DNA from 4 places in the Kitasatospora nipponensis genome. Region 1 is predicted to be linked to each of the others. Evidence: riboswitches for the same ligand, from Rfam matches in the RefSeq annotation. Region 1 holds a riboswitch; each other region holds the start of a gene.
The links. A riboswitch is a leader RNA that binds a small molecule or an ion and turns the genes downstream of it on or off. The one in region 1 is predicted to bind S-adenosylmethionine.

Region 1 (7,280 bases):
GGATCAGGTGCGCCACCAGCAGGCCGAGCATGACGCCCGGGATCAGCAGCACGTGGATGGTGAAGAACCGCGGCACGATGTCGGTGCCGGGGAACTGCCCGCCGAAGAGGAAGAACGAGATGTAGGTGCCCACCAGCGGGACGGCCAGGATCGCGCCCTCCATGAACCGGATACCGGTGCCGGAGAGCAGGTCGTCGGGCAGCGAGTACCCGAGGAAGCCGTCGAAGAAGCCCAGGAAGAGCAGCAGGAAGCCGAAGATCCAGTTGATCTCGCGGGGCTTGCGGAAGGCGCCGGTGAAGAAGACGCGCATCATGTGCACGAACATCGCGGCCACGAAGACGATCGCGGCCCAGTGGTGGATCTGGCGGATCAGCAGACCGCCACGGACCTCGAAGCTGATGTCCAGCGTCGAGGCGTAGGCCTCGGAGACCCGGATCCCGTCCAGCGGCGCGTAGCTGCCGTGGTAGATGACCTCGCCCATGCTCGGCTTGAAGAAGAGCGTGAGGTAGACACCCGTGAGGATGATGATGATGAAGGTGTAGAGGCAGATCTCACCGAGCATGAAGGACCAGTGGTCCGGGAAGATCTTGCGCAGGTTGGACTTGGCCAGGGTGTAGATCCCCAGCCGGCCGTCCACCCAGTCCGCGGCGGCCTCACCCTTGTTGGCGGGCTTGGCGCGGGTGCTGGCCGGGGGGGCCTGCTTGGTGCTGTTCGCGGAACTCATGCGCTGCGCTCCCAGAAGCTCGGGCCGACGGGCACGGCGAAGTCCTGTGTGGCCACCAGGTAGCCGGAGGCATCGGTGGTGATCTTCAGCTGCGGCAGGGGGTGCCCGGCCGGGCCGAAGATGACGCGAGCGCCGTCCGACAGGTCGAAGGTCGACTGGTGGCAGGGGCAGAGCGCGTGGTGGGTCTGCTGCTCGTAGAGGCTGATCGGGCAGCCGACGTGCGTGCAGATCTTCGAGTAGGCGAGCACGCCCTCGAAGCCCAGGTCGCGGGACTTGTCGTCCTTGATGTCCGCCGGCTCGATCCGGATCAGCATCAGGGCGTCCTTGGCGATCGCCTCCTGGAAGTCCACGTCGTGGTCCTGGAGACCCTCCGGACGCAGCGGGGAGGGACCCGGCTTGGCGAACGTCAGCGAGCCGACCGTGATGTCCTCGGGCTTCATCGGCTCGTTGGTGTTCATGTTCACCAGGCGGATCGGCGCGGCCGGGGTGGCCTCGTCCCAGCCGGTGTGGTCCAGCTTCGTCTCGGGCAGCGGCCCGAGGTCGCGCAGCAGCACCACGCCGGAGAGCGGCACCAGGGCCATCGAGCCGATCAGGGTGTTGCGGATCATCTTGCGGCGGCCGAAGCCGGACTCGGCGGCGCCGGTCTTGAACTGCTCGATGACGTCCGCGCGGACCTCGTCGTCGGCCTCGATCGCGTGGCGCTCGGCCGGCATCTCGACGTCCGACATCAGGGTGCGGGCCCAGTGGACCGCGCCCGCGCCGATGCAGAAGAGCGCCACACCCAGGGTCATGCCCAGCGCGAAGTTCAGCGCGCTGATGTGACCCAGCGGGAAGATGTAGACGATCTTGTCCGGGTCGATCGCCACGTACGAGGCGATGAAGCCGACGGTGGCCAGCATCGAGGTGACGAAGAGCAGCGACACCTGTCGCTCGGCCCGCTTGGCGGCCCGCTCGTCGATGTCGGTCCGCCGCGGGTGGTGGGCCGGCAGGCCCGGGTCCGCGAACGGGTTGTCGGCCACGGCCGCCTCGCCACTGGCGTGGGAGAGGCCGTCTTCGGTGGCGCCGTGCGCCCCCGGCAGCTTGTCGTCTGACATGTCGTGGCTCATGACTTCTTGGCCTTGGTGGTGTGGGCGGCGACCCAGATCGCGATGGCGATCAGGGCACCGAGACCGAAGATCCAGCCGAACAGGCCCTCGGTCACCGGACCGAGACTGCCCAGCGACAGACCACCGGGGTTGGGCGCGTCGTTCGCCTGGTACCGGACGAACGCCACGATCTGCTGCTTCTGCTGCTCGGGCATCGTGGTGTCGGGGAAGGACGGCATGTTCTGCGGGCCGGTCTGCATGGCCTCGTAGATGTGCTTCGGGTCGACGTTCTCCAGCGTCGGGGCGTACTTGCCCTGCGTCAGGGCACCACCCGCACCGGCGAAGTTGTGACACTGCGAGCAGTTGGTGCGGAACAGCTCGCCACCCCTGGCGATCGCGTCCACCTCGGTGGAGGTGTACTGCTCCTTGGTCGGCGTCACCGGGCCCGGGCCCAGCGAGGCGACGAAGGCGGCCATCTGGTCGATCTCGGCCTGGCTGTAGATGTTCCTCTTGGCCGGGACCTGGGCGCCGGGCTGCTGTGCGGGCATCCGACCGGTGCCGACCTGGAAGTCGACGGCGGCGGAACCCACGCCCACCAGGCTCGGGCCGTCACTGCTGCCCTGGCCGTTGAGGCCGTGGCAGGAGGAGCAGCCCACGGCGAAGAGCTTCTTGCCCTCGTCGATCGCGAGCGACTGCGCGGAGGTGTCGGCCTGGGCCTTCTCGGCGGGCGCGAACGCGGCGTACAGCCCCCCGGTGGCCGCGAGGGCGAAGAGTAGGACGACCAGCGCCGCCAGTGGGTGGCGCCGTCGTGCGGAGAGCTTTTTCACGGAATAACCCCGGTGTCAGGATCTGGTCGGCTGGTGGTGGGCCAGGCGCCGTTGGGCGTCGGCAGGGGATCGGCACGAGCGATGGACCCGGAGCCGGTGAGGGCAGCGGGTCCGGCCGGCGGCCAGCGACCTGATCGGCTACTTGATCAGGTAGATGGTCGCGAAGAGGCCGATCCAGACCACGTCGACGAAGTGCCAGTAGTACGACACGACGATCGCCGCGGTGGCCTGCTCGTGCGTGAACCGCTTGGCGGCGTAGGTCCGCCCCAGCACCAGCAGGAAGGCGATCAGACCGCCCGTCACGTGCATCCCGTGGAAGCCGGTGGTCAGGTAGAACACCGTGCCGTACGGGTCGGAGGACAGCGAGAGGCCGTCGTTCTTCACCAGCTCGGTGTACTCGAAGATCTGGCCGCCGATGAAGATCGCGCCCATCACGAACGTGATCGAGAACCACGACCGCAGCTTCTTCACGTCACCGCGCTCGGCGGCGAAGACGCCGAGCTGGCAGGTGAGCGAGGAGAGCACCAGGATCGTGGTGTTCACGGAGGAGAAGGGGACGTTGAGGGCATGCGCCTTCTCGGCCCAGAAGTCTGGTCCCTTCACGGATCGAGCCGTGAAGTACATCGCGAAGAGGGCCGCGAAGAACATCAGCTCGGAACTCAGCCAGACGATGGTTCCGACGCTGGTCATGTTCGGTCGGTTGACCGATCCATGAGCGTGCCCGGTTTCTGTTGCTGTTGCTGTCGCCACGACCGACATTATGTCGGTCCCTTATTCCGTCTTCACGCCGGGGGGTCTCCCTCGGAGTGTCCGGTGCGTGCGGTATGCCCGGATGGCCGCGCGGACGACGGCGCGAGCCGGCCCCGGCGGCCCGACCAGGCGTGATTCCCGCACCGGTGCGACTTTTCTGATGGCAGGTTCGGGTCGACCACCCGTCTGCCGGGCGCGTCCTGACGGCGGGCGGGGCCGGGCTGGGGTAGGAGGTGAGCCGTACGGGTGGTCTGTGCCCCCGAGGGTGACGGCCACTCCTCCGGGTGGGTGACACCCCGTCGGCTCGCCGCGGTGGTGCCGCGTGTCGGCCGCCCACCGACGGTATCCGGAAGAGATCGCGCCGCACGCTCACCGGGACGGGTGATCGGGAGTAGCATCCGGAAGTGGTGGACGTGGTCCGGATCACATTCGCGCCCCGCCCTGCCGCGGAGGCTCGCGACGGAGCGGGGCACCTTGTCTGAACACCTGGGAGCAGGGCCGATGACGCACACGAGCGACGAGACAGTCACCGTTCTCGTCTACAGCGACGACCGCAACACTCGCGCGCAGGTCACCGAGGCGCTCGGCCGCCGGCCCGCCGCCGACCTGCCCGAGCTGACCTACCTGGAGTGCGCGACCACCCCGGCCGTGCTCCGCGCCCTGGAGAAGGGCGGGATCGACCTCTGCATCCTGGACGGCGAGGCCGTCCCGGCCGGCGGTCTGGGGCTGGCCCGCCAGGTGAAGGACGAGATCTACGGCTGCCCGCCGGTGCTGGTGCTGATCGGGCGCCCGCAGGACAGCTGGCTGGCCGCCTGGAGCCGGGCGGACGCGGCCATCGCGCACCCGGTCGACCCGATGGCGCTGGCCGAGTCCACCGCCACCCTGCTGCGCGCCCGGCTCGGCGCGCGCAGCCTCTCGCGCTGACGACGCGCCGCGCGGGTCACCGCCCGCGCTGACCGCGCCGACGACGCGCCGCGCGGGTCGCCCCACCGGGGTGGCCCGCGCGACGGCGTCCCGAGGGTCGGACAAGGTCCGTCCCGCCGGTCGGAACGCGGGAGGACACGGCCGCGGGCGGGCCGTCTCAGCAGGAGAGAAGGGTCGCGCGGGGCAGGACGGCGGCCGGTGCCCGATCGCTAGGCTGGCAGCGTTCTCCGGGGCCGCGGGCCCCTCGGCGCTACACGGACGCGAGCTGGAGTCGGCCATGGTGAATGTGAACCCTGCGAACGGCGGTCAGGACCCCGCGCAGGTGGTCAGCACCTGGCCCGACATCCTGAGCACGCTGCTGGACGGCTCCGACCTCGCGCAGGCCGAGGCGGCCTGGGCGATGGACCGGATCATGAGCGGCGAGGCCAGCGGGGCCCAGGTGGCCGGCTTCATGGTCGCGCTGCGGGCCAAGGGCGAGACGGTCGACGAGGTGCTGGGTCTGGTCGAGGCGATGTACGCCCACGCCGAGCCGCTGCACATCCCGGGACCCGCGGTGGACATCGTGGGCACCGGCGGCGACCGGGCGAAGACCGTCAACATCTCCACCATGTCGGCCATCGTCGCGGCCGCGGCCGGCGCCAAGGTGGTCAAGCACGGCAACCGGGCGGCCTCCTCGGCGAGCGGCTCCTCCGACGTGCTGGAGCGCCTGGGGATCCGGCTGGACCTGGACGCCCGGCGGGTGGCGGAGGTGGCCGAGGAGGTCGGGCTGACCTTCTGCTTCGCGGCCAGGTTCCATCCCGCGATGCGGCACGCCGCTCCCGCCCGCCGTGACCTGGGGGTGCCCACCGCCTTCAACATCCTCGGTCCGCTGACCAACCCGGCCAAGGTGACGGCGCACGCGGTCGGCTGCTTCGACACCCGGCTGGCGGGCCTGATCGCCGGCGTGCTGGCGCGGCGCGGCTCCAGCGCGCTGGTCTTCCGCGGCGACGACGGCCTGGACGAGCTGACCGTCTGCTCCACCTCGCAGGTCTGGGTGGTGCGCGGCGGGGAGGTCACCGAGGTGACCCTGGACCCGCGTGAGCTGGGCATCGAGCTGGTCGGCCTCGAGAAGCTGCGCGGTGCGGACGCCGGCTACAACGCGGACGTGGCCCGCCGGGTGCTGGCCGGCGAGCGCGGCCCGGTGCGCGACGCCGTGGTGCTGAACTCGGCGGCGGCCCTGGTCGCGCTCGACCTGACCGAGGCCCCGCTGGTGGAGCAGCTGGCGACGGCGATGGTCCGCACCGCGGCCGCCATCGACACGGGCGCGGCGCAGGACACCCTCAAGCGCTGGGCCGAGGCCACCGCGCGCTGAGCGAGCCCCGACGGGCCGGCACCGGACATCGGTGCCGGCCCGTCGCGCCGTCCGCCGTCCCACCACTGGTCCGAATGGCGGGACGGTATTTGACCACTCCTCGACCGGGTGCCTACAGTCTTCGTCAGGTCATGAGTGACAGCGCGACAAGCCCCAGCTTGCTGTCCGGCAACCCTCCGTCCGTGGCGGGGTGCCCTGGGTGAAGACCGGGCCAGGCGACGATAGGTTCGCCCGGCAAGCGCGGACCACCGGTGTCTCATCAGCACTCCCGGGGTCCAGAACCCCCGAGGGAGTGCCTCACCATGTCCGTCGTCTCCGCATCCGTCTGTGCCCCGCTCGCCGTCCTCGGTTCCGACGTCGAGGTCCCGCTGGTGAGCGGCGAGAAGGTGGTTTACGCCGCGCTCGACTACGCCGCCAGCGCCCCGGCCCTCCAGCGGGTCTGGGACGACGTGGCCGCCTACGCCCCCTACTACGGCAGCGTGCACCGCGGCGCCGGCTACCTCTCGCAGCTATCCACCGACCTCTTCGAGCAGAGCCGGCGCACCGTCGAGGAGTTCCTGGACCTGCGCGAGGGCGACCAGGTGGTCTTCACCCGGGCCACCACCGACTCGCTCAACCTGCTGGCGGGCGTGCTGCCGGCCGGCACCCGGGTCTTCGCCTTCGAGACCGAGCACCACGCCTCGCTGCTGCCCTGGCGCCGCGAGGGCCTGACCGTCAGCTACCTGCGGGCCCCGCGCTCGCACGCCGAGGCGGTCGCCGCGCTGGACGAGGCGCTGGCGGCGAACCCCGAGGGGCCGCGGCTGTTCTGCGTGACCGGCGCCTCCAACGTGACCGGCGAGCTGTGGCCGGTGGCCGAGCTGACCGAGGTCGCCCACCGGCACGGCGCCCGGGTGGTGCTGGACGCCGCCCAGCTCGCCCCGCACCACCGGGTCTCGGTGCGCGAGCTCGGCGTCGACTGGATCGCCTTCTCCGGCCACAAGCTCTACGCCCCCTTCGGCGCGGGCGTGCTGGCCGGCCGGGCCGACTGGCTGGACGCGGCCGAGCCGTACCTGGCCGGCGGCGGCGCGAGCCGCACGGTGGCCCGCGAGGTGGACGGCTCGGTGGCCGTCGAGTGGCAGCGCGGACCGGCCCGGCACGAGGCCGGCTCGCCCAACGTGATCGGCGCCTACGCCGTCGCCTCCGCCTGCCGGGCGCTGACCGAGGCCGGTTTCGACGCCCTGCAGGCCCGCGAGCAGCAGCTGATCGACCTGCTGCAGGCGGGCCTGGCGCAGATCCCCGAGGTCCGGGTGCTGAGCCTGTTCGGCACCGAGGCGGCCCGGGTCGGGGTGCTCTCCTTCGTCGTCCAGGGCTGGAACAGCTCGCACTTCTCGGCCGCGCTCTCCGCCGAGTACGGCATCGGCGTGCGCGACGGGCTCTTCTGCGCGCACCCGCTGGTGCGCACGCTGCTCGGGGGCGAGGAGGCGGCGCCCTCCGAGTGCGGGGCGCCGGAGCCTTCGCTGCCCGGCGAGCGCAGCCTGAACGCGATCCGGGTCAGCTTCGGCGCCGGCACCCCCGACGAGCACCTGGACCGCTTCCTGACCGCGGTGCGCGAGCTGGTCACCGACGGGGCGCGTTGGAGC
Region 2 (7,280 bases), on a different contig from region 1:
GCTCATCGCCGCGAGCAGGTCGCCGGCGCCGCTGGGGTGCCGGAAGCCGCCCTGCCCGAAGAGCCCGGAGGCGTCCAGCAGGTACCGGGCGCGGGCCAGCGAGTCGGGTGCGAGCAGGAGGAGTTCGGCCAGCTGCGCCGGTTCGGCGCCGGGGCCGAGCACCGCGACGCCCCGCGCGCAGCGCAGCGCGAGCGGGTCCATCCGGTGCAGGCAGTTCATCAGTCCGCGCCGGTAGCTCTCGCCCACCAGCAGCTCAGCCGGCCCGCCGTCGGCCACCGCCGCGGCACCGTGTACGGCGGCACCGTGCACCGCCGCTCCCGCCACCTGACGCTCCGTCGGCGCCCCCTGATCCTCCATCAGGGCCCGTACCAGCAAGGGGTTCCCCCCGGTCAGCGCGTGTGCCTGGGGGGTCAGCCGGGCCGCGGCCCGCGCGCCGAAGCGCTCGGTCAGCAGGTCGGCGACGAGCTCGACCGGCAGCAGTCCCAGCCGGACCCGCTCGTGGTGCGGCTGGCGGGCCAGCTCGACCTCGAAGAAGGGGTTGGGCGGGGTCATCGTCTCGCGCGAGCTGAGCACGGTGAGCACCCGGGCGCTGCGGGTGCGCCGCACCAGGTAGAGCAGGAACTCCAGCGACGGCACGTCGGCGTCCTGCCGGTCGTCCACCGCGATCAGCACCGGCGCGCGCTCGGCCAGCGCGAGGATCCGCGCGCAGAGCAGGTGCAGGGTGCGCTGGTCCAGCCGCGGCTGGTGCGCCGGCCGCGCCGGGTCCGGCTGGTCCGGCAGCTGCCACGGGTCGTCGGCGCCGAGCGTGAGACCGGCGCTCTGCAGCAGTTGCTGGACCAGCCCGAGCGGGAACTCGCGCTCCAGCGGCGAGCCGGTGGCGACCAGCACCTTGGCCCCCTGGTCGGCGGCCAACTCCGAGAAGGCGTCGAGCAGTTCACTGCGACCGCTGCCCACCGAGCCGTTCAGCGCGACCACGCCGCCGGCGCCGCCGAGGCAGCGGTCCAGCGCCTCGCGCAACCGGCCGAACTCGCGTTCGCGGCCCGGGGGCAGCGATCTGGGGACTTCGCGCGCGGCACGCGCGAGGATCGTGGACATCCGTACTCCTGGAACAGGGCGCACCGGTCCGGGGGCGCGTCGCTGCGCTCCCGCCGTGCGAAGGGCCGGACCTGACGGAACGTGAAGGTGAGGGGGGATCCCGCCCGCCCGGACCGCACTGGCCGGGGCGGACACACCCCGCGCGGCCGACGGCCTCGCGGGAGGGGTGGCCTCAGCGACAGAGGGAGCTGGCGTGCCGCAGCAGGTCGATGTCCAGCCTGGCCACCAGCCGGAGCCGGACAGCGAAACTCGCGCCGCTCGGCTGCTGCATGACCGTCTCCATCCCCGCCCCAGGACGTGCTGCGCTTGCGGCATGCGTTCGATGCCGCCCGGCTTATCCCCGGGGCACCCCACCGCAGAGGAGGGTTGCCAGTCAGCCGGCCGGGGCCCATGGCTGACATTCATCGCCGGTGCGAGTGTACGAACGCCGTGTCGAGCCCGTCAATCAGAGCGGCCTGACGCCGCGCCGGACCGGAACGCGACCCCACCTCCAGGCGAACACCAGGGGGACTCCAGGAGAACTGTTCGAGCTCCTCCCCAAGGGGCCACCGGTGCGGGCCCCTCCGCCCCCTCCCGGGGCCCGCCCGCTGCGGTTAGGGTGCCCGTCGAGCCCCGCCCACCTGCGGATCTCCCGCGCGGGCCACCCCGCCCCCGTGCCGTGACCCGACCGATCGGAGTCCCCCTGTGTCCAGCCTCTGGCCCGCCGGCCGCCGCCGTGTCCTGGTCGTCGGGATCGACGGCGTCCGCCTCGACCTGCTGCCGGAGCTGGCCACCCCGCACCTCGACGCGGTCGCCGCGGCCGGCTTCCTGGCCCCGGTGGTGGTGGACGAGGCGACCCCGACCATGTCGGGCCCGTGCTGGGCGACCGTCGTCACCGGGGTGACGGTGGCCAAGCACGGCGTCCTCGGCAACCACTTCGGCGGCCACCGCCTGGACGTCTTCCCGGACTTCACCACCCGGCTGGCCGCCACGCACCGGCGCCGGACCTTCGCGGTGGGCGGCTGGGAGCCGCTCTTCCTGGCCCGGCAGGGCGGCCCGCTCTTCGCGGCGCCCGGCCGGCTCTCCTACATCGCGCCGCTGGAGGACACCCCGCAGGCCTGGGAGGTCTGCGACGAGCGGGTGACCGCCGAGGCGGTCACCGTGCTGAGCGGGGACGACGACCCGCAGGCCACCTTCGTCTACCTCGGCGCGGTCGACGAGACGGCGCACTTCCTGGGCTGCGGCGAGGAGTACCGCGCCTCGATCCTGGCCGCCGACGCCCGGCTCGGACGCCTGCTGGCGGCCCTGCGCGAGCGGCCGAACCACGCCGAGGAGGAGTGGACGGTCATCGTGGTGACCGACCACGGCCACCTCGACCAGGGCGGCCACGGCGGGCGCAGCGAGCTGGAGCGCACCGCCTGGGTGGCGGCCAGCGGCCCGGGCCTGCTGCCCGGCGCGCCGGTGGCCGAGGTCCGCCACGTGGACGTGGCCGCCCACGTGTACGCCGCACTGGAGATCGTCCCCGACCCGCACTGGACGCTGGACGGCCGCCCCTTCACCCCCGCGCCCGTCGCGGCGCCCGTCCCCGCCGGGCAGCCGGCACCGGTCCCGGTCGGCTGACCGCCCCGTCCGCTACAGCGCCTTGACCAGCCGCTCGAAGGCCAGGTCGGGGCGCTTGGGGATGCCGAACCGCTCGTCGCCGTACGGGAACGGCGAGAGCTCGCCGGTGCGCGCGAAGCCGCGCCGCTCGTACCAGGCGATCAGGTCGGCGCGCTGGACGATCACCGTCATCTCCAGCTCCGCCGCACCCCACTCCTCGCGGACGTAGCGCTCGGCCTCGGCGAGCACCGCCCGGCCCACCCCGCCGCCCTGCTGCGCGGGCCGCACCGAGAACATGCCGAAGTACGCGCCGCCCGCGCCGCGCCGCTCCACCGTGCAGCAGGCGAGCAGTTCGCCGGAACGCTCGGCGAGCAGCACCTCGGTGTCGGTCCGGGCGAGCGTCTCGGCCACCGAGACGCTGTCGGTGCGCCGGCCGTCCAGCAGGTCCGCCTCGGTGGTCCAGCCGGCCCGGCTGGCCTCGCCGCGGTACGCGGACTCCACGAGGTCGACGAGGGCGGCGATGTCCTGCGCCGTCGCGGGGCGGAAGACCAGGTCAGAGGAGGTGTCTGCCATCCGTGCTACTCCAGGTGGGTGCGGGTGGGGCCGGGGACGTTCACGGCCCCACCCGCATGGTGCCACAGCGCCCGCACCCGACCCCCGGTCGAGAGGCCCTATCGCACTGCGCCGATCGGCGCGGCACGACACCCCGAACGGCGCACCCGATGTCGGGAATCGGTCGGGCACAGGCGAGGATGAGCGGGTGTCCGTCCAATTCGATCACCGGGGGAACTGAGCCGTCATGCACCCGCGCATCTTTGCGATTCTCACCGCATTCCTGCTCGGGGCTCTGGGCCTCGGCGCGGTGGCCGTCACGCAGTGGACCCCGCCGAGCGCGGCGCCCGCCGCCTCGGCCGGCGCACCCGCCGCGGCCGGCTCCACCGCCGCCCGCCCGGCCGTCGTACCGGGCGCCGGCTCGCCCTCCCCCACCGGCGACCCGGCGGTGTGGACCCGCAGCACCCTGCGCAACAAGCTGATGGCCGAGATGGACGCCACCGATCCCGGGGTGGCGCTGGCCGACCTCGACCAGATCACCAAGAAGCTCCCCTACACCGTCCGCTTCTGCCACCCGATCGCCCACGAGCTGGGCCACGCGGCGGTCAAGCGCTACAACCACGACTTCGCCAAGGTGCTCTCCTTCCCGCACGACACCTGCGCGGCCGGCTACCTGCACGGCGCGGTCGAGGAGATGCTGGCGGCCTCCAGCGACCCGGCCAAGGACCTGCTCAAGCTCTGCCAGCCCGCGATGAGCGGCCCGTGCGTGCACGGCGTGGGCCACGGCACCATGTTCGTCGCCAACCAGGACGTGGCCAAGGCCCGCGACCTGTGCAGCGAGTTCGGCTCGCAGAGCCGGATCGTCACCTGCTCGGAGGGCCTGTTCATGCAGCTCTTCGGCCCGGACGAGGAGGACGAGAAGGCCAAGGCCCTGGTGCCGGCCGACAAGCTGGCCGCCGAGCCGCTCTACCCGTGCCCCGAGCAGCCGGCCCTCTTCCAGTCCGCCTGCTACTTCTACGCGCCGACCTTCTACCTCTCCTCGCACGACTACGCCAACCACCCCGACGTCTACGCCCAGGCCCTCAAGTGGTGCCTGAACGCGCAGGCCACCGGGGGCGCGAACGACTGCAGCCGCGGGGTGGGCTCGCGCACCATGAAGTACAACCTGGACCGCGAGGACTGGGTCGGCCAGCAGTGCGCCAGCGCCGCCGACGGCTGGCAGCGCAAGGCCTGCGTGGACGGCATGGTCAGCTACTACACCGTCAACTACACCGACGCGGGCGCCTCCCAGCGCCTGTGCGCCAAGCTGACCAACCAGGAGATCGCCCGGGACTGCCGCTCCTCCGCGCACCTGTCCGGCTCGCTGGACTGACCGGCCGCCCACCCGCCCCGCGCCCGCGCCGGGCCACCCCCGCACCCCCTCACGACGCCGTCGCCCACGCCCGGGCGGTGGGCCGGTGGCACCGGCGACGTACCATCGGCGCCATGCCCGAGCAGCCCTTTCGCGACGCCGCCCACCGCACCGCCGACCTGGTCGCCGACTACCTGGCGGCGGTCCCGACCGGTCCGGTCTGGCAGCCGATGGACCCCGCTGCGCGCCAGGCACTGCTGACCGCGCCCCTGCCGCACGCCGGCCGGCCGCTGGACGAGCTGCTGACCGCCGTCGCCGCCGACGTGCTGCCCGCGCCGATGGGCAACGGGCACCCGCGGTTCTTCGGCTGGGTGAACTCCGCCCCCGCCGAGGCCGGGGTGCTGGCCACCCTGACGGCCGCCGCGATGAACCCCAGCTCGGCCGGCGGCGACCACGCGGACGTCCACCTGGAGCGCACCGTGGTGCGCTGGATCGCCGAGCTGGTGGGCTTCCCGCACCCGCCCGGCGGCGGCCTGCTGACCTCGGGCACCTCGATGGCCACCATCGTCTGCCTGACCGCCGCCCGCGGCCGGGCGGCGGCCGCCGCGGGCTGGGACGTGCGGGCCGACGGCCTGGCCGGGCTGCCCCCGCTGGTGGGCTACGTCAGCGGCGAGACGCACTCCTGCGTCCGCAAGGCCGCCGAGCTGCTGGGCCTGGGCAGCCGGCAGCTGCGGGTGCTGGCCACCGACGCCGAAGGGCGACTGGATCCGCGGGCGCTGCGCGCGGCGGTCGCCGAGGACCGCGCGGCGGGGCGGCTGCCGTTCCTGGTGGTGGCCTCGGCCGGGACGGTGAACACCGGCGCGGTGGACCGCTTCGAGCCGATCGCCGACGTCTGCGCCGAGCAGGGCCTGTGGCTGCACGTGGACGGCGCGTACGGCGCCTTCGGGGTGCTGGACCCGCAGATCGCGCACCGCTACGCCGGCCTGGCGCGGGCCGACTCGCTCGCCCTGGACCCGCACAAGTGGCTCGGCGTCCCGGTGGACTGCGGCTGCGCGCTGGTGCGCGACCCGCAGGCGCTGCGGGAGACCTTCAGCCTGGTCCCCGCCTACCTGCGCGACGAGGAGGGCGACCAGCTGGGCTGGTTCTCCGAGTACGGCACCGAGCAGACCCGTCCGTTCCGCTCGCTCAAGGTCTGGGCAACCATCGCGCACCGCGGCCGGGACGGCATCGCCGCCGACATCGCGACCTGCACCCGCCTGGCCCGCCGGCTCGGCGAGCTGGTCGGGGCGGATCCCGCGCTGGAGCTGATGGCGCCGGTGGAGACCTCGATCGTGGCCTTCCGGGCCCGCCCGGCGGGCCTGGACGCGGCCGCCCTCGACGCCCTCAACCAGGCGCTGCCGGCGGCCGTGCAGCGGCGCGGCCGGGCCTTCCTGACCGGCACCGTGCTGGGCGGGCACGAGGCGGTCCGGGCCTGCCTGCTGAACGCCACCACCACGGAACGCGACCTGGACGTGCTGCTGGCGGAAGTCCGGGCGGCGGCAGCCGAACTGACTACCCGCCAGTAGCACCGGTCGTCCCGGACCGGCGCCACTGACCAGGACTGTTACCTGCCCGGCAGACATTTACCAGTCGGTCATAACGCATTCGTGATCGTGAAACACCGGTCCGTCATCGTGAGGGCATGACTCAATCGACTTCCTCGGCCCAGCAGCCGGCCGCGTCGGCCGCCACCGCCACGGACGCCCGCCGCCCCTCGCGCGCCGAGCGGCGCCGCGCCAGAGCGGGCCACTGGCGGCGCGAGAGCGTGGAGCTGGCCGCCGCCTTCCTCGCGGTCTGCGCCGCCGACCTGATCGCCAACGTCGTGGTGCACGGGCACCAGGGCCCGGTGCTGCTGGCCGGGTCCGCCGCCGCACTGATCGCCACGGCGGTGTTCCACTCCTGGTGGGCCCACCGGCGGCCGCACGCCGCGCCGGGCCCCGATCCGCTGCCCGACGAGGGGCCGGCGGCCACCGGCCTGCCGCAGGAGACCCGGCTGTGGCGGCTGCGGGCCACCGTCTCGGACGCCCCGGGGAGCCTGGCCACCATCTGCTCGGCCCTCGCCGAGCTGCGGATCAGCATCATCTCGCTGCAGACCCACCCGCTGCCGGACGCCACCGTGGACGAGTTCCTGCTGCGGGCCCCGCGCTCGGTGCCCCGCGACGAGCTGGCCGGCGTGGTCGCCCGGGCCGGCGGGCGGGACATCTGGACCGATCCGGCCGACGCGCACGACCTGGTCGACGTGCCCACCCACGTGCTGGGCCTGGCCACCCGCACCGCGCTGGACGCCGCCGAACTGCCGGTCGCGCTGCGCCGGCTCTTCGGCCAGGTCACCATCCGCCAGTTCCCCGCCGCCGCCACCGGCCACGGCACGGAGCCGCTCGCGGATCGGGTCGCCCCCAGCCTGCGGGGCCACCTGATGCGGCTGGCCGCCCCCGGCGGCGAGCTGATCGAGCTCTCCCGCCCGCACCTGCCCTTCACCCCCACCGAGTTCGCCCGGGCCAAGGCCCTGGTCGAGCTGGACGCGGTGCTCGGGCCGCGGGTGCCCAAGGTCGAGGACCACCTGCGGCTGCCGGTCGGCGACGCCGAGGGCGACGCCCCGCGGAGCGACGAACTGACGGTGCGCCGGGCCGACCCGGCCGACAAGGCCCGGGCGCTGGCCATGCAC
Region 3 (7,280 bases), on a different contig from region 1:
CTGCCGTGGCGACCGGCACCCTGCTGCTCTCCGGTTGCGGAACCCTCGGTATCGGCGCCGGAGGCACGGTGACCCTCAAGCTGGTGGCCGCCGACTACGGCGACAGTGACGCCAACAGCTCCAAGCACTACTGGGACGACGTGGCCAGCCGCTTCCAGGCGGCCAACCCCAAGATCAAGGTCGACGTCCAGGTCATCAGCTGGAGCGACATCGACAAGCAGGTCGCCGCGATGGTCAAGGCCGGCCACTCGCCGGACATCGTGCAGACCGGCGGCTTCGCCGACAAGGTCGCCGCCAACCAGCTCTACCCGGCCCGCGACGTGCTCTCGATCGACACCGAGGCGAACTTCCCGGACGTCTTCACCCGGGCCGGCCAGGTGCTCGGCACCCAGTACGGCATCCCGTTCGTCTCCTCCTCGCGGACTTTCTTCTACAACAAGACGATCTTCCAGAAGGCCGGCATCAGCCAGCCCCCGGCCACCTGGGCCGACCTCAAGGCGGACGCCGAGCTGATCCGGGCCAAGGTGCCCGGGGTCACCCCGTACGCGCTGCCGCTGGGGCCCGAGGAGGCTCAGGCCGAGGCGATGATGTGGACCATGAGCGGTGGCGGCGGGCTGACCGACGACTCCGGCGTCTACACCCTGGACAGCCCGGCCAACGTGAGCACCTTCAGCTGGCTCAAGGCGAACCTGGTCGACACCCACCTGACCTATCCCGACCCGGGCACCACCAACCGGCAGACCGCCTTCGACGACTTCGCGGCCGGCAAGGTGGCGATGCTCAACGGGCACCCCGGACTGGTGCAGAAGGCCCAGCAGGGCAAGATCGACTACGGCACCGCGTCGATCCCGCGCAAGGACGCCCAGACCAGGCCCAGCACCCTCGGGGTGGCCGACTGGATGATGGCCTACAGCGCCAACGGGCACCGCGCGGAGATCCGCAGCTTCCTCAACTTCGCGTACACCAAGGAGAACACCCTCAAGTTCGACGAGGAGTACAACCTGCTCCCGGTCACCCAGGACACCCTGGACGACATGACCAGCAGCGGCAAGCACCCCGACCTCAAGCCCTTCCTCGACGCGCTGCCGGCCGCCAACTTCTACCCCCTGGGCGACCCCGCGTGGGACACCATCAGCGGGCGGATCAAGAAGGAGATCGGCGGGGCCGTCAAGGGCGACCCGACCCCGGTCCTCGGCGGCCTGCAGCAGTTCGCCACCGACGAGTACAAGAAGGCGCAGCCCAAGTAGCCGCTGCCCGGCCCCGGGCCCGCCCCGCCGCCCGGTCCGGGGTACGGTCCGGGGCCCGCACGGGCGCGTCGGGCCCCGGCGGCACAATGGGCGGATGACCGCACTGACCGAACGCGACCTGGCCGTGCTCGCCCTGGAGGCCAGGAGCTGGCGGACCCAGGGCGCCAAGGAGCAGGCCGTCCGCGAGGAGCTGGGGATCTCCAGCACCCGGTACTACCAGCTGCTGAACGGCCTGCTGGACCGGCCCGAGGCGCTGGCGCACAGCCCGGTGCTGGTCAACCGGCTGCGCCGGATCCGCGAGGTCCGCCGCGCCGAGCGCTGACCGCCCCCGGCGCGCCGACCGCCGGCCCGGCGCCGACCGGCGGCCGTCCGGCGCGGGCCCGCATCGCCGCGGGCCCGCCTGGGTAGGGTGCGGCCATGGCTATCGCGCTGCACCCGAGCACCGCCGCCGGCCGGGACGCCCTGGCCGCCCTGCTGGCCGACCCCGCCGGCGCCGTCGTCGCGCTGGACTACGACGGCACGCTGGCCCCGATCGTGGCCGACCCCGAGCAGGCCCACCCGGCGCCCGGGGCGCTGGCCGCGCTGGCCGCGCTGGGACCACGGGGCGCCGCGCTCGCGGTGGCCACCGGCTGGCCCACCGCGAGCGCGCTGCGACTCGGCGGCTTCGCCGGGGTCGCGGGACTGGAACGGCTGACCGTGCTGGGGCACTACGGCGCCGAGCGCTGGGACGCCGCCACGGGGGAGTTCACCGCTCCCCAGGTGCCGCCGGGGGTGGCCGCGGTCCGCGCCGAACTCCCCGCGCTGCTGGCCGAACTGGCCGCCCCGGCGGGCGTCGGGATCGAGGACAAGGGCCGGTCGCTGGCGGTGCACACCCGCCGCGCGGCCGATCCGCAGGGCGCGCTGGAGTTGCTGCGCGGCCCGCTGGGCGAACTGGCCGCCCGGCACGGGCTGAGCGTGGAGCCGGGCCGGCTGGTGGTCGAACTGCGGCCCGGCGGCGCCGACAAGGGGGTGGCGCTGACCGGTTTCCTGCGTGAGAGCGGCGCGCGGTCGGTGCTCTACGCCGGCGACGACCTGGGCGACCTGGCGGCCTACGCGGCGGTGGAGGAGCTGCGCGGCGAGGGGCTGCCCAACCCGCTGGTGGCCAGCGGGCCGGTGACCGGCGAGCCGCCGGTGCGCGAGGTCGCCGAACGGGCGGACCTGGTGGTGCCCGGACCGGTCGGCGTGGTCGAGCTGCTGAACGGGCTCTACGGGGCGCTGAGCGCCGCGAGCTGATCGAGGAACCACTGCTGCGGCGAGAGCGCGGTCGCCGCGGCGGCCAGCCGCTTGGTGCGCTCGGTGCGCTCGTCGGCCGGCATGCTCAGCGCCCGGTGCAGTGCCTCGGCGGTGGCCGACACGTCGTAGGGGTTGATCACCAGGGCGTCCTCGGCCAGCTCCGCGACGGCCCCGGCCTCCCGGGAGAGCACCAGCGCGCAGCCCCGGTCGGAGACCACCGGGACCTCCTTGGCGACCAGGTTCATGCCGTCCCGGATCGGGTTGACCAGGGCCACGTCGGCCAGCCGGTAGGCGGCCAGCGAGCGGGCGAAGTCGTCCTCGACCTGGAGTATCAGCGGCTGCCAGGAGTCGGTGGCGAACTCCTCGTTGATCTGCGCGCTGAGCCGGCGCACCTCCTGGGTGTAGGAGCGGTACTCGGCCAGGTCCTGCCGCGAGGGGTAGGCGAAGGCGATGTGCACCACCTTGCCGCGCCACTGCGGCCGCTCGCGCAGCAGCTGGCGGTAGGCCAGCAGGCCGCGCACGATGTTCTTGCTCAGCTCGGTGCGGTCCACCCGGACCACGGTGCGGCAGTCACCCACCTGGGCGCGCAGCGCCGCGAGCCGCTCCGCCACGTCCGGGCGCTGCGCCCGCTCGCGCAGGAACTCGCCGTCCGCGCCGAGGCTGTGCACCCCGAGCCGGGTGGTCCGCCCGCGGTACTCGACGGTGAGTTCGGCGCCGTCGCCCGCCCCGCGGCCCGCCACGGTGGCGCCGAGCACCGTCGCGCAGCAGTCGGCGAAGGCCTCGGCCCAGCGCCGGGTGTGGAAGCCGGCCCGGTCGGCGCCCAGCACGCCGGTCAGCACCGCCTCGGCGACCGCGTCCGGCAGCAGCCGGAAGTAGTCGGCCGGGGCCCACGGGATGTGCAGGAAGTAGCCGATCCGCAGGTCGGGGCGCAGCTCGCGCAGCAGCGCGGGGACCAGGGTGAGGTGGTAGTCCTGCACCAGCACCGCCGCGCCCGGGGCCGCCTCGTCGGCCAGTGCCCGGGCGAAGGCCGCGTTGTAGGCCTCGAAGGCGGCCCAGCCCTTGGTGAACCCGGCGTCGAAGGCGGGCGAGGTCGGGGTGGCGTAGAGCAGGTGGTGGACGAACCAGAGGGTGGAGTTGGCCACGCCGTTGTAGGCCAGGTCGAAGATCTCGGGATCGATGTCCAGCATCCGGACGGCCTGCCGGCCGACGTCGAAGCCGCCGCGGTCCAGCCGCCCCTGCGGTGAGCGCCGGGCGGCCGCGCGGTCCGCCTCGCCGAGGGCCGCGCAGACCCAGACGGCGTTCGGATCGTCGATCGCGGAGAGCCCGGAGACCAGCCCGCCGCCGCCGCGGCGCAGCGTCAGCGACCCGTCGGGCCCGCTGCTGAAGGAGACCGGACCCCGGTTGGAAGCCACCAGGACACGAGCACTCGTGAGATCGGCCATGTCTTCAACCTTGCCGTGGTCCACCGGTGCCAAACGTCGGGTACTCCGGCAGCTCGATCATCGGCGGGCGCTCCACGGCGGTCACCGGGTGGCTGTGGGCGATGAAACCGCTGGTCCGCGCGGAGCGGGAGAACTGGGTCAGCACCGGGCGGGCCAGGTCGTCGGAGGCCTTCAACCGGTGGGTGCGGTCCAACCGTTCGAGTGCGGTGCGGTAGATGGTCGCGGCCATCCGGCCCAGTGCCTGACCGTCCTGGTGGCGGTGGTGGCGCACGCCGACGTCCACCTGGGCGAGTGCGTCCAGGCCCACCAGCTCCAGCGCGTCCACCAGCAGGCCCAGCTCCACGCCGTAGCCGGTCGGGAAGTGCAGCCGCTCCAGCAGCGAGCGGCGGGCCGCGTACTCGCCGCCGAGCGGCTGCACGAAGCCGGCCAGCTGCGGCCAGTGCAGGTTGAGCAGCGGCCGGGCGACCAGCTCGGTGACCCGTCCGCCGCCGGCCGGCACCACCGCGCCGTCGGTCTCCAGCGGACGGTCGTACATCGCCTTGACCAGCTGGATCGCGGGGTCGGTGAGCAGCGGGCCGACGATCCCGGAGACGAAGACGGGGTCGAACTCGCGCAGGTCGGCGTCGACGAAACAGACGATCTGGCCGCGGGTGACCAGCAGCGAGCGCCAGAGCACCTCGCCCTTGCCGGGCACCGCCGGCAGGCGCGGCAGTATCGCGTCGCGGTGCACGACCCGGGCGCCGGCGGCGGCCGCCACCTCGGCGGTGCGGTCCGCGGAGCCGGAGTCGACCACCACCAGCTCGTCCACCAGCGGCAGGCGCTCCATCAGCTCGCGGCGGATCACCCGGACGATCTCACCGACCGTGGACTCCTCGTCCAGCGCGGGCAGCACCACGCTGACCGTGCCGGCCGCCCCGGCCGCCCGTTTGGCGGCCAGCAGGTCGGTCACGGGTCGTTCGGCCGCGGTCCAGGACCGGCGGCTCAGCCAGCTGGCGGCCTCCGGAAGGAGCGCGGGGTTCGGCTCGGCAGGCAAGATCTCACTCCTTGTAGAAAGCGTCTCGCGTTGCGGACACCCGGGGTCTGCGTCCCGGCCTTCGGATACAGTCTTCGTACCGCGATCAGACCTTCGCACGCCGGGGTCGGTCGCCGAGCAGGACCACAACTTCACAGAGCTCATCCAGAGGGACTGAGGGAACGGCCCGTCGACGTCCCGGCAACCTTCTCGTCCGGCGCCTTCGGCCCGGCGGGACAGGTGCCAATTCCGGCCTGTGGCGCGACCGCGTCACGGGGAAGATGAGGAGAGAGGCCTCCGCCATCATGGCTACCGCTACCCCTGCTTCGACCACCGTCGACCTCGGACCCGCCACCGCGCTGTCCTGTCGTGAGTGCGGCACCCGGTTCCCCCTCGGTCCCAGCTTCGCGTGCCTGGAGTGCTTCGGCCCGCTGGAGATCGCCTACGACTTCGAGGGCTACGACGCGGCCGAGCTGCGCAAGCGGATCGAGGCCGGCCCGGCCTCGATCTGGCGTTACGCCCCGCTCCTGCCGGTGCCCGCGGACGTGGCCGGCAAGCCCAACCTGAACCCCGGCTGGACCCCGCTGGTCAAGGCCGACAACCTGGGCCGCGAGCTCGGGTTCACCGCTCAGCTGCACGTCAAGGACGACTCCGGCAACCCCACCCACTCCTTCAAGGACCGGGTGGTGGCCTGCGCGATCGAGGCCGCCCGGGCCTTCGACTTCACCACGCTCTCCTGCTCCTCCACCGGCAACCTGGCCGGCGCGGTGGGCGCGGCGGCCGCCCGGGCCGGGTTCAAGTCCTGCGTCTTCATCCCGCACGACCTCGAGCAGGGCAAGGTCGTCATGGCCGGGGTGTACGGCGGCGAGCTGGTCGGCATCGAGGGCAACTACGACGACGTGAACCGGTTCTGCTCCGAGCTGATCGGCGACCCGGCCGGCGAGGGCTGGGGCTTCGTCAACGTCAACCTGCGCCCGTACTACGGCGAGGGCTCCAAGACGCTGGCCTACGAGATCTGCGAGCAGCTCGGCTGGCGGCTGCCGGAGCAGCTGGTCATCCCGATCGCCTCGGGCTCCCAGCTGACCAAGATCGACAAGGGCCTGCAGGAGCTGATCAAGCTGGGCCTGGTCGAGGACCGGCCCTACCGGATCTTCGGGGCCCAGGCGGCCGGCTGCTCGCCGGTCTCCACGGCCTTCAAGGCCGGCCTGGACGTGATCCGCCCGGTCAAGCCGGACACCATCGCCAAGTCGCTGGCGATCGGCAACCCGGCCGACGGACCGTACGTGCTGGACATCGCGCGGCGCACGGGGGGCGCGGTCGAGGACGTCACCGACGCCGAGGTGGTCGAGGCGATCAGGCTGCTGGCCCGCACCGAGGGCATCTTCGCCGAGACGGCCGGTGGCGTGACCATCGGCGTGCTGAAGAAGTTGGTGGAGAGCGGTCAGTTGGACCCCTCGAAGGAGACGGTGGCGATCAACACCGGGGACGGTCTCAAGACGCTGGACGCCGTCTCGGACGCCGGGCTGACCACGACCATCCGGCCGACCCTGGAGTCCTTCCGGGCCGCCGGCCTGGCGTCCTCCTGACCGTCGGCCGCCCCGTTTCGACGCTGCGGGCAGCGGGCTGTCCGCCGGCGTCCTGACCAGCTTTGCAAAGTTTGCAAACGAGGAGATCCCCCATGAGTGCCACCGTCCGCATCCCGACCATCCTGCGCACCTACACCGGCGGATCCGCCGAGGTGAGTGCCGAGGGCGCCACCCTGGCCGAGGTCATCGCCGACCTGGAGAAGAACCACGCCGGAATCAGCGCCCGCGTGCTGGACGACGCAGGCAAGCTGCGCCGTTTCGTGAACGTCTACGTGAACGACGACGACGTGCGTTTCGCCGAGGGGCTGGCCACCGAGATCGCGGACGGCGCGAGCGTCTCGATCATCCCGGCCGTGGCCGGCGGCTGCTGACGAGGACTCAGTCCCCGGGGCACAGCGCCCCGTTCACGACCCCCGCAGGGCGTCGTGCCATCCGGCCCACCGGCCGGCCGGTGCGGCGCCCTGCGGGGCGTCCGGGGCCCGGAGGCCCCGCGCGGGGCGCGCGGTCCGAGCCGGTCGCCGGCAGGGCATAGGGTGGTGTCCGTCCCATGAGACATGGCTTCCGTGCTCTCCTCCGAGGCCTGTCGGCGACTCGTCAGAATTCTTTGGACAATTCGCGGTTTTCGTCCGCTATGTCCCGGCCGGAATGCAGACTTCTGTCGCATTCCTCCCCGCATATCCCTTAGCGGCCCGACCGAATTTGCGGTGAGTGGGCCTGTTGC
Region 4 (7,280 bases), on a different contig from region 1:
GGTGAAGGTGGCGCGGAGTCGCTCGCGGCTGGTCTCGGTCATGGATCAGGGAGAGTAGTCGGGCTGACGAGCCGTCACCACTGCATTTCCGGCCCGGTGGCGGAGCGGCCCGGGTGGCGCCAGGGGCCGCGCGTGGTCATCGCCGGGCCCACTCCTCGGCCAGCAGGGCGTAGGAGCGGACCCGGTCCCGGTGCTGATGGGTGATGGTGGTGATGATCAGCTCATCGGCACCGGTGGCGTCGCGCAGAGTCTCCAGCTGGTCGGCGACCTGCCGGGGCGAGCCGACGAACTGGGTCTCCGTGCGGTCCGCGACCAGGGCCCGGTCCTCCTCGGTCCAGGCGTGTGCGCGGGCCTCGTCGGGGGTGGGGAAGCGGATGGCGCCCTCGCCGCTGCGGATGCTGCGCACCCACAGGCCGTACCCGGTGGCCAACTCCCGTGCGGTGGCCTCGTCCTCGGCGACGACCACGTCGGCGGAGACGCTGAGGTAGGGGCGGTCCCGGTCGGCGGAGGGGGTGAACGCCGCACGGTAGCTCTCGGCGGCCTCCAGCACGGTGGCCGGGCTGACGTGGTAGTTCGCGGCGAAGCGCAGGCCGCCCGCGCCGGCGATCTCGGCGCTGATCCCGCCGCTGCTGCCGAGGATCCAGACCTGGAGGTCGGCCCCCTCGCCGGGCACGACGTGCGCCTCGACCCCGTCGGCGGAGACGTAGCTGCCGGCCAGCAGGGCCAGGATGTCGGCGATCTGCTCGTCGTAGGGCTGGGACTCCGCCCCCGGCTGCTGGAGCAGGGTGCGGTGCAGGGCGAAGCGCGGGGAGTCCAGCAGGTGCGCGAAGGAGAACCGGGCCGGGATCCGCAGGCCGCCCAGGGTGCGGCCGCCGTCCCGGGCGGTCGCCGCGCCCACCAGCGCGGGTTCCCGGTCGGCGGGTGCCTGCCGCGGGTCCGCCGGTGCCTGCGGATCGGCCGGTGCCTGAGGATCGGCCGGCGCGGGCCGGCCGCCGGAGCGGCCCAGGCCCAGGTCGAAGCGGCCGGGGTGCAGCGCGTCGAGCAGCCCGAACTCCTCGACGGTGGACAGCGCGGTGCGGTGCCCGAGTTGGACCGCCCCGGCCCCCAGCCGGATGGTCGAGGTCGCGGCCGCGGTGAGCGCGAGGACGACGGCGGGGGAGGTGCCCGCCACCCCGGGGTTGAGGTGGTGCTCGGCGAACCAGTAGCGCGCGTAGCCCAGTTGTTCGGCCTGCCGGGCCAGGTCGATGCTGTTGCGCAGCGCCTGTGGCGCGGTGGAACCGGAGGAGATCGGCACGAGGTCGAGAACCGTGAGCGGGGTGTCGGTCATGGCGGGGTTCCTGTCAGTGGGGCACGGACGCGGGCGGGTTCGACGCGGTGGCCGGGCCGGTGTGGGCCCGGGCAGGCTCGCCGAGCCCGAGGTGGTCGCGCAGGGTGTCGCCCTGGTACTCGGTGCGGAACACCCCCCGCTCCTGGAGCAGCGGGACGACGGTGTCGGCGAACTCGTCCAGGCCGCCGGGCGTCAGGTGCGGGGCGAGGATGAACCCGTCGCTGCCGTCGGCCTGCACGAACGCGTTGAGCGCCTCGGCGACGTGCGCCGGGGTGCCGACGAAGGACTGCCGTCCGGTGACCTCGATGACCAGCTCCCGGATCGAGAGGCTCTTGGCCTCGGCCAGCGCGCGCCACTGGTCGGCGACGGCGAGCGGGTCGCGGTGCATCCGCACCGAGGCCCGGCCGCGGGCGACGGTGTGCTCGCCGAGCAGCGGGTCCACGGTCGGCAGCGGACCGTCGGGGTCGTAGCCGCTGAGGTCACGGTTCCAGAGCTGCTCCAGGAGCTTGATCGCGCTCTGGCCGCTCACCTGCTGACGGCGGATCAGCTCGGCCTTCTGCTGTGCCTCGGCGTCGGTGTCGCCCAGGACGAAGGTGACGGCGGGCAGGATCTTCAGGGCGTCGGGGGAGCGGCCGTAGCGGGCGAGGCGTGCCTTGACGTCGGCGTAGAAGGCCTGGCCCGCCTCCAGCGTGCCGTGCCGACTGAAGATGGCGTCGGCGGACGAGGCGGCGAACTCCCGGCCCTGCTCGGAGTCGCCCGCCTGGAAGACCACCGGTCGCCCCTGCGGGCTGCGCGGCACGGTGAACCGGCCGGTGATGTCGAACTGGCTGTCGTGGTGCTCGAACCGGCCGGCCCGCGGGTCGCCCAGGAAGACGCCGGAGGCCTTGTCCGCGACGATCTCGTCGCCCCGCCAGGAGTCGAACAACTCCCAGGTCGCGGCCAGGAACTGGCGGGCCCGCTGGTAGCGGTCCCGCTCCGCCAGGAACCCGCCGCGGCGGAAGTTCTCGCCGGTGAACTCGTCCCAGGAGGTGACGACGTTCCAGGCCGCGCGCCCGGCCGACAGGTGGTCCAGGGAGGCGAACTGGCGGGCCACCTCGTAGGGTTCGTTGAAGGTGGAGTTGATGGTCCCGGCCAGGCCGAGCCGGTCGGTGACGGCGGCCAGCGCGGCCAGCACGGTGAAGGTGTCCGGCCGTCCCACCACGTCCAGGTCGTAGATCTCCCCGTTCTGCTCGCGCAGCCGCAACCCCTCGGCCAGGAAGAGGAAGTCGAACCTGGCGCGTTCGGCGGTCCGGGCGAGGTGGACGAAGGAGCTGAAGTCGATCTGGCTGCCGGCGGCCGGGTCGCTCCACACGGTGGTGTTGTTCACGCCCGGGAAGTGCGCGGCGAGATGGATCTGCTTGACGGGCTTGCTCATGGCGCGTGCGGTCCTTCCGGCTCAGACGGAGGTGTAGCGGTTGGCGGGGCGCGGCAGGCCGAGCAGCCCGCGCAGGGTGGGCGCCTCGTAGGCGGTGCGGAAGGCGCCGCGGCGCTGCAGCTCGGGCACCAGACGGCGGGTGATCTGCTCCAGGTCGTGCGGCAGGACGGCCGGCCGCAGGCGGAAGCCGGTGAGGCCGCTGCGCTGCAACTCCTCCAGGAGGTCCGCGAGTTCGACGGCGGTGCCGGTGAAGAACAGCGCGTCGCCGGGGTGGTCGGCGCCGGCCCGCTCGTCCAGGCGGGCCTTGCGGTCGGCGGCGGCGCCGGGCGTGTCGTCGAGGAGGACCACCAGGTCGCCGAAGACGTGCACCGTCTCGTCGGCCCGGCCCGCGGCGGCCTGGGCCTCGCGGATGTCGGCGACGATCGACCGGGCCTGCCCGGCGTCCTGCGGGGTGACGAAGCCCAGGTCGGCCGAGCGGCCGACCAGCCGGAAGGGCTCGTCGCGGTGCGCCAGCGCGGCGACGACGGGCTGGCCCTGCGGCGGGCGCGGGGTGATCGAGGGCCCGCGGACGCTGAACCTGCTGCCCTCGAAGTCGATGTAGTGCAGCTTGGCGCGGTCGACGAAGCGGCCGGTGGCCACGTCGCGGATCTCGGCGTCGTCCTCCCAGCTGTCCCAGAGCCGTCGCAGGACCTCGACGTAGTCGGCCGCCTCGGCGAAGAGGTCCCGGACCAGGTCCCGCTGCGCCGGCGAGTCGAGGTCCTCGATCCGCAGGGGTGGCAGCGAACGGCGTCCGAAGTGCGCGGCCTCGTCGGGGCGGCCGGAGACCCTGACCTGGACCCCGGCGCGCCCGGAGCTCACATGGTCGAGGGTGGCGATCGCCTTGGAGAGGTGGAACGGCTCGGTGTGGGTGACCACGGCGGCCGGGATCAGGCCGATCCGCCGGGTCAGCGGTGCGACCCGGGCGGCGATCAGGACCGCGTCCAGCCGGCCGCGCACCTGGTCGGTCCGCTCGTCGGGCTCGAGGGGGAGGGCGGACTGCAGTCCCAGCGAGTCCTCGATGGTCACCAGGTCCAGCAGGCCGCGCTCGGCCTCGGTGACCAGGTCGGCCCAGTAGCGGGCGGTGAACAGCTCGTCGGGCCGCGCCTCGGGCTCGCGCCAGGCCGCGGGATGCCAGCCGGCGCCGTCCAGGGCCACGGCCAGGTGCAGGGGTGATGGGGTGTCGGGCACGGGTGTTCCGCTTCCTGTTCGGGGGGCTGTCGCCGCGCTGTCGCGGGCTGCTTCGGCACGGCCCGCGCGCTGCCGCGGCGCTGCCCGTGCGTGGTCCCCGCGCCGGCCCGCGCCGCCGGCTCGGCCGGCGACGTGGCACCGCGAACGAAGCCGCTGCCACGGGTAGTTGGCACGGCGGGTTGAGGCCGGGCGGGGCGGGGGTGCGGGTGTAGGCAGGGGTGCGGGCTAGGCGGCGGGCCGGGACGTGCCGACGGGCCGCACCAGGGCGTACGCCTACGCCGGACAGAGCGCGGTGGCGACCCGCTGCAGATCGATGTGACGCCGCGAGTACCTGGTGGTGACCCGGCACCGGGCGTCGACCGTGATGACCGCGAACCGCTCAGGGGTCTGCCGCACCGCCGTCACCTCCGTCCCGATCCGCTCGCCACCGCGAGCCCGCGCTTGCGGCACCGTCCTCGGCACCGCCTGGTCGTCACCTGGAGCACCCCGCCGCTTGGAGGAGGGTTGCCGTGCAGCAAGCCAGGGCTTGACGCTGACACTCATGACCTGGCTGCACCGTAACCCGACACCGGCGTTCGGCACAATCCTGAACAGGCCGAACAGCGATTCAGCAGGCCTGCCGGTCAAGGCACTTGGGCCACGACCGTCGGGGCGTTGACATTCCTCGCGCGGTGCGCCTACCTTGACCGACCAGCGACCGAAGGAGATTCGGTTCGGTGAGTGCGAGGCCCCGCTGCGGGCGGAACGGCGACGGTGACGGCGATGTACGCAGGTCCGGGGATGGCCGCATGGCGCCGCCACGGTCGCGCCGCGGCGTTCCTGAGTCGCCACATCGACCTGCTCCGGGTCAGCAGCGCCCTCTGTCGGGGCTGACGGCCTCCTGACGCACGCCTTCCGCGGCGTGCTCTCCCCGTCCATGGCCACCCGCGTCGTGGCGTGCCCCGGAACGCCCCGGGTGACTTCGCCCCCGTCGCCTCGCAGGTCAACTCGCCCGGCCTGCCGAGCACCAACTCCTGACGGAGCGTCAGCATGCCTACCAGTACCCGCCCTCCGCAGTCGGCGTGCCCGCTCGCGCCGCACCTCCTGGACAACCCCTCCTGGGCCGCGCTCACCGGCCCGCACGCCCGGTTCGCCGAGCGCGTCGGCCGGGCCGCCCGCTACCCGACGGACGTCTCCCCGTTCACCGCCCTCGCCGATCCGCAGGACCCCCGCGCCTGGGAGGACCTCGCCGCCCTGGTCGGACCGGGAACGCTCACCCCGGTCAGTGGGACGACCACGCCACCGCACGCGTGGCAGGTCGTGGACCTGATCGCCGGTGTCCAACTGGTCGACACCGCACTGCGGGCCGAGCCGGCGCCGGAGGCGGTGCACCTGGGCCCCGACGACGTGCCCGAGATCCTCGACCTGATCGCCCGTACCCAGCCGGGCCCGTTCCTGCCGCGCACCATCGAGCTCGGCCGGTACCTGGGCCTGCGGCACGATGGGCGGCTCGTCGCCATGGCCGGCGAGCGGTTGCGGCCGCCGGGCTGGACGGAGATCAGCGCGGTCTGCACCGACCCGGACCACCGTGGCCGGGGGCTGGCCACCCGGCTGGTCCGCGCGGTGGCGGCGGGCATCAGGGACCGCGGGGACACCCCGTTCCTGCACACCGCGGCCGCGAACGCCCGCGCCATCCGGCTCTACGAGTCGATCGGATTCACCCTGCGGCGGCGCACCGCCTTCCTGCTGGTCCGCACCCCGAACGGGCCGTGCTGACGGGCGGCTTCACGGCGGCGGGCAGCCGCCGGCGCAGCGGTTCGAACAGGGATTTGACGCGCGGGCCGATCACCACGCATAGTGCCCGCATGGCTGGATTTCTGGTGACTCGCAGGCACATCGACCTGCGCCGCGTGACGGCGACGAGCTGTCGCGCCGGTCGCTGACCCCATCCGCGGGCGTGCGCTGACGCCGCCTGCGACCGTCCCGCCCCTCGGCCGCCCGCTCGGCCCACCCTTCACCCATCACCCTGCCGCGTAGGGCCGTTCGCCCCTGCCGCCGTGCCCGTGCTCCGCTGACCGCTCCCTCGACCGGTCCGTCGACGCCCGGGCGGGTCCGGCATGCGCCCGGCCGCGCGCCACCCTGTCCTCAGGAGCTCCCGTGCGTTCCCGCACCGTCCTCGCCACCCTCACCGCCGTCGCCTCGCTGCTGTCGGTCGCCGCCTGCGGCAGCAGCTCGTCCACGAGCTCGGCCGGCAACCCGTACCAGCTCACCGAGGCCGGCACGATCCACGTCGGCACGCTCTCCGACGCCCCGCCGAACGTCTACCTCAAGGACGGCAAGTTCACCGGCTTCGACAACGACCTGTTCACCGCGGTCGCCGCCAAGGTCGGGCTCAAGGTGCAGTTCGCCTCGACCGACTTCTCGGCGCTGCTCTCCCAGGTCGCCAACCACAAGTTCGACGTGGGCAGTTCGTCCATCACCATCACCGAGGCCCGGAAGAAGACGGTCGACTTCAGCAACGGCTACGACTTCGGCTACTTCGGCCTCGACGTCCCCGCCGGCTCCCCGCTCGCCGACTTCGACCAGCTCGCGGGCAAGCGGGTGGTGGTCGTCCAGGGCACAGTGCAGGACGACTACGCGACCAAGAACAACCTGAACCCGGTGCGGGTGCCCGACTACAACAGCGCCATCAACCAGCTGAAGGCCGGCATGGCGGAGGCCTGGATCTCGCCCGCCGAGATCGGCGAGAAGAGCGCCGCGGACAGCGGTGGCAAGGTGGTCCTCGCGCAGAAGCGGCTCAGCCCCGCGCCGACCGCCTTCGCGGTGGCGCACGACCGCCCCAAGCTGCTGGAGGCGCTCAACAAGGGCCTCGACGAGGTGATCGCCGACGGCACCTGGACCAGGCTGCAGGAGCAGTACTACCCGGGACGCCCGGTGCCGGCCGACTTCAAGCCCGGCAACGGGTCGGTCACCTTCCCGCCGGTCACCGGGGCCGGCGCCTCGCCGACCTCGACCCCCTGACCGACCCTCCGTTCCCGCGACCCACTGAAAGGGGGACGACGTGGACCAGCTCGGCGTGCTGGCGCAGACGTTCTTCGACTGGGGATCGATGCGTGCCGCGATCTCCGACCTGCTCACGACCGGCGTGCCGAACACGCTGATCCTCTCGGTGTCCGCCGCGGCCGCCGGCACCCTGCTGGGCCTGCCGCTGGCGGTCGCGGGGACGGCCCGGGCCCGCTGGCTGCGCTGGCCGGCCCGGCTGTACACCGACGTGTTCCGCGGCCTGCCGGCGGTGGTCACCATCCTGCTGATCGGCGTCGGTCTGGCGCCCGA

Region 2: another riboswitch for S-adenosylmethionine. It lies ahead of ABD323_RS35650 (AAA family ATPase); the one in region 1 lies ahead of ABD323_RS21760 (aminotransferase class V-fold PLP-dependent enzyme).
Region 3: another riboswitch for S-adenosylmethionine. It lies ahead of thrC (threonine synthase); the one in region 1 lies ahead of ABD323_RS21760 (aminotransferase class V-fold PLP-dependent enzyme).
Region 4: another riboswitch for S-adenosylmethionine. It lies ahead of ABD323_RS12960 (putative leader peptide); the one in region 1 lies ahead of ABD323_RS21760 (aminotransferase class V-fold PLP-dependent enzyme).

What each region holds. Positions count from the first base shown of each region.
Region 1 is NZ_BAAALF010000080.1:20,592-27,871, forward strand. Features, by position in the region: gene qcrB (cytochrome bc1 complex cytochrome b subunit) at 1-724, opposite strand, end outside; gene qcrA (cytochrome bc1 complex Rieske iron-sulfur subunit) at 721-1,818, opposite strand; gene qcrC (cytochrome bc1 complex diheme cytochrome c subunit) at 1,827-2,636, opposite strand; gene ctaE (aa3-type cytochrome oxidase subunit III) at 2,775-3,395, opposite strand; gene ABD323_RS21750 (response regulator) at 3,888-4,310, shown strand; gene trpD (anthranilate phosphoribosyltransferase) at 4,588-5,661, shown strand; SAM riboswitch class IV at 5,789-5,908, shown strand; gene ABD323_RS21760 (aminotransferase class V-fold PLP-dependent enzyme) at 5,964-7,280, shown strand, end outside.
Region 2 is NZ_BAAALF010000224.1:163-7,442, forward strand. Features, by position in the region: partial or broken gene ABD323_RS35650 (AAA family ATPase) at 1-1,095, opposite strand, end outside; SAM riboswitch class IV at 1,393-1,504, opposite strand; gene ABD323_RS35655 (alkaline phosphatase family protein) at 1,780-2,694, shown strand; gene ABD323_RS35660 (GNAT family N-acetyltransferase) at 2,707-3,246, opposite strand; gene ABD323_RS35665 (hypothetical protein) at 3,473-4,597, shown strand; gene ABD323_RS35670 (pyridoxal phosphate-dependent decarboxylase family protein) at 4,711-6,141, shown strand; gene ABD323_RS35675 (GNAT family N-acetyltransferase) at 6,258-7,280, shown strand, end outside.
Region 3 is NZ_BAAALF010000044.1:19,786-27,065, reverse strand. Features, by position in the region: gene ABD323_RS15205 (extracellular solute-binding protein) at 6-1,247, shown strand; gene ABD323_RS15200 (DUF3263 domain-containing protein) at 1,342-1,569, shown strand; gene otsB (trehalose-phosphatase) at 1,665-2,519, shown strand; gene ABD323_RS15190 (alpha,alpha-trehalose-phosphate synthase (UDP-forming)) at 2,492-3,961, opposite strand; gene ABD323_RS15185 (glucosyl-3-phosphoglycerate synthase) at 3,966-4,994, opposite strand; SAM riboswitch class I at 5,132-5,261, shown strand; gene thrC (threonine synthase) at 5,279-6,559, shown strand; gene ABD323_RS15175 (MoaD/ThiS family protein) at 6,652-6,930, shown strand.
Region 4 is NZ_BAAALF010000035.1:21,511-28,790, reverse strand. Features, by position in the region: gene ABD323_RS12980 (class I SAM-dependent methyltransferase) at 1-42, opposite strand, end outside; gene ABD323_RS12975 (LLM class flavin-dependent oxidoreductase) at 137-1,327, opposite strand; gene ABD323_RS12970 (NtaA/DmoA family FMN-dependent monooxygenase) at 1,341-2,741, opposite strand; gene ABD323_RS12965 (LLM class flavin-dependent oxidoreductase) at 2,763-3,968, opposite strand; gene ABD323_RS12960 (putative leader peptide) at 4,242-4,364, opposite strand; SAM riboswitch class IV at 4,401-4,515, opposite strand; gene ABD323_RS12955 (GNAT family N-acetyltransferase) at 4,998-5,723, shown strand; gene ABD323_RS12950 (ABC transporter substrate-binding protein) at 6,105-6,968, shown strand; gene ABD323_RS12945 (amino acid ABC transporter permease) at 7,009-7,280, shown strand, end outside.